DNA from 2 places in the Arthrobacter sp. SRS-W-1-2016 genome. Region 1 is predicted to be linked to the other one. Evidence: riboswitches for the same ligand, from Rfam matches in the RefSeq annotation. Region 1 holds a riboswitch; the other holds the start of a gene.
What was found. A riboswitch is a leader RNA that binds a small molecule or an ion and turns the genes downstream of it on or off. The one in region 1 is predicted to bind glycine.
Positions count from the first base shown of each region.

Region 1 (4,416 bases):
TGCGTTGTCATGCCAGGATCCTTCGGTAGCTTGCTGCCGGGCGGCGACGCTGGCAGCGATGTTGGGAGGTGGGGGTGCTCGCCTTTGAGCGGGAAGTAGGTAATCCAATTCTTAGTGACGTGCATCACGACGTATAGCGGTAGATTGACTACAAATGGCCGAGGCTCTTATACAAATGTCTAAGCACTCTGAAATCGGCCGGAAACCAACGATTTGGGAGCGCATTTTCATGGCGATTACTGTGGCTGAGCTCGTGGCGGAACCTCAGCTTGGACTCACGTTTTTGGCCGGGTCGGCGGGTAGGGACAACCGGATCACCTGGGCACACACCTCCGACCTGCCGAGGCTGTGGGAATGGGTCACCGGCGGCGAACTGATGATGACCAATGGCCTGTCCATCCCCGCCGACCCCCAAGGCCAAGTTGCGCTCGCCGAGGCGCTCGTCGATGCAGGTGCCAGTGCCCTTGCCATCGGGGAAAAGATGCATGCTCCGGAGCTGCTGCCGGAGTTCCTGGCGGCCTGCGAGCAGTTGCCGCTGCCGCTGATTAGCATTCCGTATCCATTGCCCTTCATCGCTATCGCGCGAACCGTGGCTGAAGCTTCCCTTTTGGAGGAATCGCGACGCCTGCGTCAGACCGCACGGTTGTATGACTTGCTTCGTACGGCGGGAACAATTGAGGACCACTGGCAAGGCCTTCTCCAAGGACTCGCGGCTGAGCTCAATGCGGAGCTTTTCGTCGTGGACCGGCGATGCCTCCATCCCTGGCACCCGGATGGTGAGCCGTTGCCGGACTTCCTGCAAGCGGAATTGGCCCCCCTGACGGGACATATACCCATGACCGGAAAGAAGTTCCAATGGCATCGGCTTCGGGACCGGCACGTGTTGATGATGGACATCCCCACCCACGCCAATGCGGTGCTGGTGGTGCTGCCGAAAAGCGATCCGCACCCTGACGCCGTCGTGCTTCTGCATGCGGCGACGGTGCTGGGACTGGAACTCTCGCGAACGGCCCTGTCCCTGGAAGGGCGGCACCGCCTAGCAGGCGAATTCCTCCTGCAGGCGTTCGATGGGCGCCTCGGGATCGCGGAACTGGAGATCAGGCTCAGCGATTTTGAGATTTCCGCGCAGAATTTCGTGGTGGTTTCGATAGGGGCCGACGACGGCGAGCGGCTGGCGAACATTCACGTGGAACTGTGGCGCCACGGACTTCAGGCCGCTTGCCTGCGGCGTCTCAACACCCTTCATGTAGCGGCAACCGCGGGGGTGACGGATGACGTTTTGATCCACTGCGCGGGGCCCGGGGTCCGGATTGGCATCAGCTCGCCTACGTCTGCCGGGGGCGTCCAACGCGCACTCCAGGAATCGCTGTGGGCGCTCGGTTCAGCGAAAGGCAATGCCGTAAGCCTGACCCGTTACGCCGAGGGCCCCTCCTGGCTGGGGCTCACGAGTTTCGAGGAGGGAACGGCGTTGGTACAGCGGCTGCTCGGCCCGATCTTCACGTATGAACAAAGCCAGGAAGGCGATCTCATCGTGACTTTGAAGACCTACTTGGACACTCAGAGGTCATGGCAAAAGACTGCCGCGGCGCTCTTCGCCCATCGCCAAACCATCATCTACCGCATCCGGAAAATCAGCGAGTTGACGGGGCTCGACATGACCGAAACCTCCACGTTGGCCCAGCTTTGGTTTGCGCTCCAGATCCATGAGGCCATGCACAAGTAAACCCGCTGCCGATAGCAATGTGGAATCTCTCAGGCCCCCGTACCGCCGCGGCGAGGCAACTCTGGAAAGCAGCCAGGCTTCGGTCCGGCTCACCGACGGTGCAAGCGGAACACAATGCGACAATGCGTTCTGCGGAATCTCTCAGGTCCGATGCAGAGCGGGGAGGAACCCAATTAGCCGAGGACCGCCTCGCCGCGATCGACATCACCGTCAACCGCAACGCGGTTCCGTTCGACCCGCGTCCGCCGATGGTGACCTCCGGCCTGCGGATCGGCACCCCGGCACTGGCGACCCGCGGCTTCGGTGAAGCGGCGTTCCGCGAAGTTGCGGACATCATCGCCGAGGCACTGATCGCCGACGCCGACCTCTCCGGCCTGCGTCACCGCGTGGAGGCACTCGCCGCCGCGCACCCGCTCTACCCCGGCGTCGCGAACCTAGCGTAGTCCGGGATCGGATCGATACGCCCGTCGGGTCCGACCTCCTCTGCATGCTCGGTCGCGTAGACGCCCGCTGAGCGGACGTTTCCGCGACCGAATGGGCCCACGCCGTCCGGGTTCCCTGACCGAGCTTGCGAGGTTAGGGGGACGGCGGGGACGCATGCTGCCGGAGGCCGGGCCCGAAGGGGCCTGCTGGTCACCTGAACATTAAATCCGTGAAGTTCCTGCTCGCCGCGGGCGCCGTCGGAGTGCTCTGCAAGGAGCAGGCCTCGATCTCCGGCGCCGAAGTGGGCTGCCAGGGCGAGGTCGGCTCCGCTTCCTCGATGGCCGCCGCCGGCTTGGCCGAAGTCATGGGCGGCTCCCCGGGACAGGTGGAGAACGCGGCCGAGATCGCAATGGAACACAACCTGGGCCTCACCCAACGCGCTGCGCTTCCTCACACCCGTACAGGGGGAAGGATTCGACGGGTCGAAAGGGGCAGAACCACCGGAGCCCGTCTCAACCCGGGACCGATGTCAGTGCCAGGTTGGTGATTTCGCAACCCCAGCAACAACGAAGGCCCTCCACCCCAGCGTTTCCGCAGGTCAAAGGGCCTTCACTGTGGAGCTAAGGAGATTCGAACTCCTGACCTCTTCTCATGGGACGGCGTATTTCATTGGTCGCCAAGGGCTGAAGTTGACTTGAAAATCCGCGGAATCTAGGGAATTTCATTGCTGCGCGAGGTCGCTGACATGTCATCGTTTCTCATCGTTTCCGTGGGGTAAACGTGGGGCGGACGTTGACGCCCACCGTGCCATCGCAAGTTGCGGTCGATACCCTCGCGCATCCGATCAGCTTCGTCACGACCCTTCCAGGTGTCTCGTAACTAAAGGTTCGTACCGCGATTCAACCGCAAGGTTTCGACACATAGTTATGAGAATCGCCGACTCACAGCGTTCCGCCGTTCCTTCGCGAGACCATCATGCGACCGTCGATACGTCTAGTATCCGAAGGGTTCTGAGACAAATCCAGGTGGAGCGTAGAAGGCATTCCTACGAGACGCCTCCAAGCGCACCGCTGCAGAGCACGTCAAACAGATTTGACGCAGCTGGGGACCGGCTTACGGTCGAGTTCCGCCAGGCCATTACTCGAGCACACTTCGCGCCTCGGATGTATCCCAACCTGAGGTCATCCGGCACCCTAGTGTTGCCAAGCTTGGCAACGAAAAGTAGTCTTGCACTCATGGACAAAGGAGAAAGTGTTGCTTCGTTACTCCGGGAGCTCCGCCATCGCAAAGGCCACACACTGCGCTTCACCGCAACGGAACTCGGTGTTGCGCCTTCTCAGCTGTCCCGCATGGAACGGGGAGAGCGACCAGTTGGTGAGGAAGCTGCTCAGCGGCTAGCGCAATACTACAGCGTTCCGATTGAAGACATCGTTGTAGCCCAAGGGAAATTACCAGAGGATGTTATCCAAATTCTTCAGTCACATCCTGCCGAAATAAGTCGACTTAGAGCAAAATACAAAGCATGACCGCTGCTTCTACATCGCCCCCAGTTGACTGGACCTCCTTACTCGTGGGTGAAATCATGGGCAACTACAGGATCGAGCGATTGCTGGGCCAAGGGTACTTCGGCCTAGTCTTTGAGGCTGTTTCTGTTTCAGGCGGAGCGCGCGCTGCAGTCAAGATCCTCAAACCTGGTAAAAACGATCCCGCAGCAGTCCTCGACTTTGAGAATGAGGGACTCCTCCTAAGGAAACTTGAATCCTGCGATGGTGTCATCAACTTTCTCGAGGGTGGATCGCACACTCTCCACGCGACCTTTTCTGGTGGCGTTGTCATCCCCATTGACGTCCCGTATCAAGCACTCGCTCTCGCTTCTGGTTCCCTTGATGAGATTAGTAACGACCCGGTTGCACGAGAGCGTCTTGATTTAGTGGAAGCCTTGAGCCTTTGGCGATCTGCTGTGCTAAGCCTCATGCGAATGCACCAGGGAGGAGTTGCTCATCGAGATCTAAAATGCAGCAACTGTCTAATCATGGTCAATAAATCTAAACCCGTGATTCGATTCGGCGACTTAGGCCGCGCCAAAGATATTTCTTTAGCGCCGACGCGTGACATCTATGCCTACGTTATGGGTCGAGGAGATCTGCACCACTCACCGCCCGAGGCTATTTTCTGGCAAGGAGGAGATGGGACAGACGATTTCCTTGCCGCGGACTACTATGGCGTCGGGTCACTTTTTATCGAGCTATTGACCGGCTTCTCTCTCACTA
Region 1 is NZ_MTPV01000065.1:18,749-23,164, reverse strand. Features, by position in the region: gene speB (agmatinase) at 1-11, opposite strand, end outside; gene BMF89_RS16775 (PucR family transcriptional regulator) at 230-1,723, shown strand; glycine riboswitch at 1,775-1,889, shown strand; partial or broken gene BMF89_RS16770 (serine hydroxymethyltransferase) at 1,900-2,166, shown strand; partial or broken gene BMF89_RS16765 (L-serine ammonia-lyase, iron-sulfur-dependent, subunit alpha) at 2,376-2,579, shown strand; gene BMF89_RS22005 (helix-turn-helix transcriptional regulator) at 3,382-3,672, shown strand; gene BMF89_RS16755 (protein kinase) at 3,669-4,416, shown strand, end outside.

Region 2 (4,416 bases), on a different contig from region 1:
GGGACCACCACCAGTCCTGCCACAATCGTGGCAAGTAGGGCGGGAACCATCGCGATCCCTGCCTGCATGGGGGACTGGCCCTCCACCAGCTGCAAGTGCTGGGCGAAGAAGTAGATGAACCCCGTCATGGAGAACAGGGACAGGACGTTGGCCGTAATGGCCGTGCTGAAGACCTTGTTCCGGAAAAGCTGAACGTCCAACATGGGCGATGCCAACGAGCCCTGCCTCCGGACGAAGACAATTCCCATAGCCAAGCCGAACACCATGAAGGCCGCGGGAACCGGGCCGAACCCGTGCACGGCGGCCTCCTTGATGCCGTAAACCACCGGGGCCATGGTCAGGACGGACAGCACCACGCTGGGAACGTCGGGCTTGCCCGGGTTGCGGTCCTTCGACTCGGGAATCAGGGACGGACCGAACGCCAGCAGGGGAAGCAACAGCGGCACGGCGACCAGGAACACGGCTCCCCACCGGAAATGCTCCACGAGCCAACCGCCAAAGATCGGACCGAGCGCGGCGCCGCCGGAGAATCCCGCGGCCCACACGGCAACCGCGAGCCGGCGGCGGTTCGGGTCCGGGAAGATGTTGCGGATCAACGACAGTGTGGACGGCATGAGCATGGCTCCGAAGATGCCCATGCTGGCACGTCCTGCAATGAGCCATTCAGCCGATGGGGCGAAGGCCGTGGCCGCGGAAACGGCCGCGAAGCCCGTGCTGCCGATCAACAGCAAGCGGCGGCGGCCGATCCGGTCACCCAGGTTTCCCATGGACACCAACAGTGCTGCGAGGACCAGCGGATAGGCATCCACGACCCATAGCAGCTGTACGCCCCCGACTTCCAGCGACCGGGCGATTTGCGGCAGGGCAAATGTCAGCGCCGTATTGTCCACAGCCACCAGCAGCACGGGGAACATCAGGAGTGCCAGGGCAGCCCAGTCGCGCCACGGGGCGGTGTGGATCGAAGGGGTACGCGGGTGCTGGGTTGTGGACGGGGTGAACATGAATATAACTGTACCGTCTGGACGGTATAGTTTCAATTTGACTCATCGAACTGCCGCATCGAACTAAGGGATGATGGACACCATGCCGCGAAAACCTATTGCCCGGGACGCTGTCCTGGATGCCTTTGAAGCCCTGCTGATCGAGGTGGGGGAGCGGGCTGCCACCCTGGACGCCGTCGCCAAGCGCGCAGGCGTCTCCAAGGGCGGCTTGCTCTACCATTTCCCCAACAAGGAAGCCATGATCAGCTCCTTGCTCGAGCGCATGGACGGGCTGGCCGCGCTGGACATCGAGGCGATGAAGGCAGCCCCGGAAGGTGCTGCCGCGTTCTTCATCAAGTCCTCGCTGTGGGCCGACACGCCCTTGGACCGGGTGTTTGTAGCGGCCACGCGCCTCGCGGAAGTAGCCCATGAAGAAACCCGCAGGCGCTTCGCCGGAATCCAGCAACAATGGCTCGATGTGCTGGCCGAGGAAGTGGGGCCTGAGATGGCCAAAGCCGTCCGGTACATGGGCGATGGACTCTACTTCAACGCAATGCTCGAAGGCGGCGCCGGTGATACGGAAGTCAAGGCCAGCGCGAGGAGCGCCGACGTCGGTGCGCTGCTGGCCGCCGTCGAACGCCTCCGTACCTGAGTGGCCACCCAACTGACTCGCATTAGGTGTCGTTTTGAGGCTCCAAAACGACAACAAGTGCCAGTCAGTTGGGAAAGTCGGGCTGCTAGGTAACCCTATTTGCGGACGCGGGCAGTCCATAGGACAATTGGTAGTTGTGGCAGCCGTCACCGGCAACCACAGTCGATTCACACAATTGAATACGCCTTTGATCTGCGGCGGGAGAGTCCTGCAGGCATGTGATGCAGGCGCCGTAGGAGCAAATCCTCCCCAGGAATCTCTCAGGCCCACGCACCGCCGCGGCAAGGCAACTCTGGAAAGCAGCACGCTGACGCGCGCTCACCGACGGTGCAAGCGGACAGTGCCATAAGCACGTTTCGCGGAAACTCTCAGGTCCAATACAGAGCGGGGAGGAATCCGATTAGCTGTGGCGTACCTTGCGCCGCCTTATAAATGGAGTTCCTTCGTGACGGTTAGTTCAACCTCCACCACGTTCGTTGACCGGCATATCGGCGCCCGTCGCCAGGCCGACATTGACATCATGCTCAAGTCTGTTGGCTACGACAGTGTCGATTCGCTCGTGGACACCGCGGTTCCCAAAGACATTCGCCAGGACGTCGCGCTGACGCTCCAGGACGCCCTGAGCGAGGTCGAGGTCCTGGCCGAGCTGCGCAGGCTGGCTTCCAAGAACAAGACGGCCGTGCAGATGATCGGCCAGGGCTATTACGACACCGTCACTCCGCCGGTGATCCGCCGCAACATCCTCGAATCCCCGGCCTGGTACACGGCCTACACCCCGTACCAGCCCGAGATTTCCCAGGGCCGCCTCGAAGCCCTGCTGAACTTCCAGACCATGGTCCAGGACCTGGTGGGCCTGCCCATCGCCAACGCTTCCCTCCTGGATGAAGCCACGGCCGTGGCCGAAGCGGTCCTGATGATGCGCCGGGCGAACAAGAACAAGAGCGCCCACGACGGCAAGACGGTCCTGGACGCCGACTGCCTCCCGCAGACCATCGCGATCGTGAAGGGCCGCGCCGAGGCGCTGGGCTTCGAGGTGGAGATCGCCGACCTGTCCCAGGGCCTGCCCGACGGCGAGATCAACGGGATCGTGCTGCAGCAGCCGGGCGTTTCCGGCCGGGTGTTCGACCACTCGGGCGTGATCGCCGCCGCCAAGGAACGCGGCGCCCTGGTCACGGTTGCCGCGGACCTGCTGGCCCTCACCCTGATCACGCCTCCGGGCGAGCAGGGTGCCGACATCGCCGTCGGCTCCACCCAGCGCTTCGGCGTGCCGTTGTTCTTCGGCGGCCCGCACGCCGCGTACATGGCGGTCCAGAAGGGCCTGGAGCGGTCGATGCCGGGCCGCTTGGTGGGCGTTTCCAAGGACGACGCCGGTACTCCGGCCTACCGCCTGGCGCTGCAGACCCGTGAGCAGCACATCCGCCGCGAGAAGGCGACGTCCAACATCTGCACCGCGCAGGCACTGCTGGCCATCGTTTCCTCGATGTACGCCGTCTACCACGGCCCCGAGGGCCTGAAGGCGATCGCCGAGACCGCCCACCACCACGCCCGCACCCTGGCTGCGTCCTTGAAGGCCGCGGGCCTTGAGGTGCTGCACGGCAGCTTCTTCGACACCGTCACCGTCCGCGTCCCGGGCAAGGCTGCCGGGATCGTCGCTGCCGCGGAGGCCCAGGGCATCAACCTGCGCGGCATCGACGCCGACACTGTGGGCGTCTCGGTTGACGAGACCACAACGACGGCGGTTGTCGCCGACGTCCTCGCCGCGTTTGGTGCTTCACTCACCGAAGCCAACGAGGGCTTCGTCCTGGAGGCCGCGGTCGAGCGTTCTTCGGACTACCTGCAGCACCCGGTGTTCAACACGCACCGTTCCGAAACCCAGTTGCTGCGCTACATCCGCAAGCTCTCGGACCGGGACCTGGCGCTGGACCGCACCATGATCCCGCTGGGTTCGTGCACGATGAAGCTGAACGCCACCGCCGAGATGGAAGCGATCTCCTGGCCTGAATTCGCCTCGATCCACCCCTTCGCCCCGGATTCCCAGACCGGGGGCTGGCGTGAACTCATCACGGACCTGGAATCCCAGCTGAGCGAGATCACCGGGTACGACCAGGTCTCCATCCAGCCCAACGCCGGTTCCCAGGGCGAGCTCGCTGGCCTGCTGGCGATCCGCGGCTACCACCACTCCCGCGGCGAGGCCCAGCGCAACGTCTGCCTCATCCCGGCCTCGGCCCACGGCACCAACGCCGCCTCGGCCGTGCTGGCCGGCATGAAGGTGGTGGTGGTGGCCACCGCGGCCGATGGCACCATCGACCACGCGGACCTGCAAGCCAAGATCGACGCCAACAAGGACGTCCTCTCGGCCATCATGATCACCTACCCCTCCACGCACGGCGTGTACGACGCGGACGTGCGCGAGGTCTGCGACTCCGTGCACGCAGCCGGCGGCCAGGTGTACATCGACGGCGCCAACCTCAACGCCCTGGTCGGCCTGGCCCAGCCGGGCAAGTTCGGCGGCGACGTGTCCCACCTGAACCTGCACAAGACCTTCTGCATCCCGCACGGCGGCGGAGGACCCGGCGTGGGCCCGGTCGCGGCCAAGGCGCACCTGGCCCCCTTCATGCCCGGCAATGCCGCGGCCTGGACCGAAGGCAACGACGTGCCCATCTCGGCTTCACGCTTCGGCTCCGCCGGCGTCCTGCCGATTTCCTGGGCCTACGTGAAGCTCATGGGCGGCGAAGGCCTCACCGAGGCCACGAAGTCCGCGCTGCTTGCCGCGAACTACATCGC
Region 2 is NZ_MTPV01000026.1:89,396-93,811, reverse strand. Features, by position in the region: gene BMF89_RS06700 (MFS transporter) at 1-1,001, opposite strand, end outside; gene BMF89_RS06695 (TetR/AcrR family transcriptional regulator) at 1,084-1,632, shown strand; glycine riboswitch at 1,821-1,918, shown strand; gene gcvP (aminomethyl-transferring glycine dehydrogenase) at 2,078-4,416, shown strand, end outside.
Region 2: linked by a shared signal. The riboswitch ahead of gcvP (aminomethyl-transferring glycine dehydrogenase) and the one ahead of BMF89_RS16770 (serine hydroxymethyltransferase) in region 1 are both predicted to bind glycine.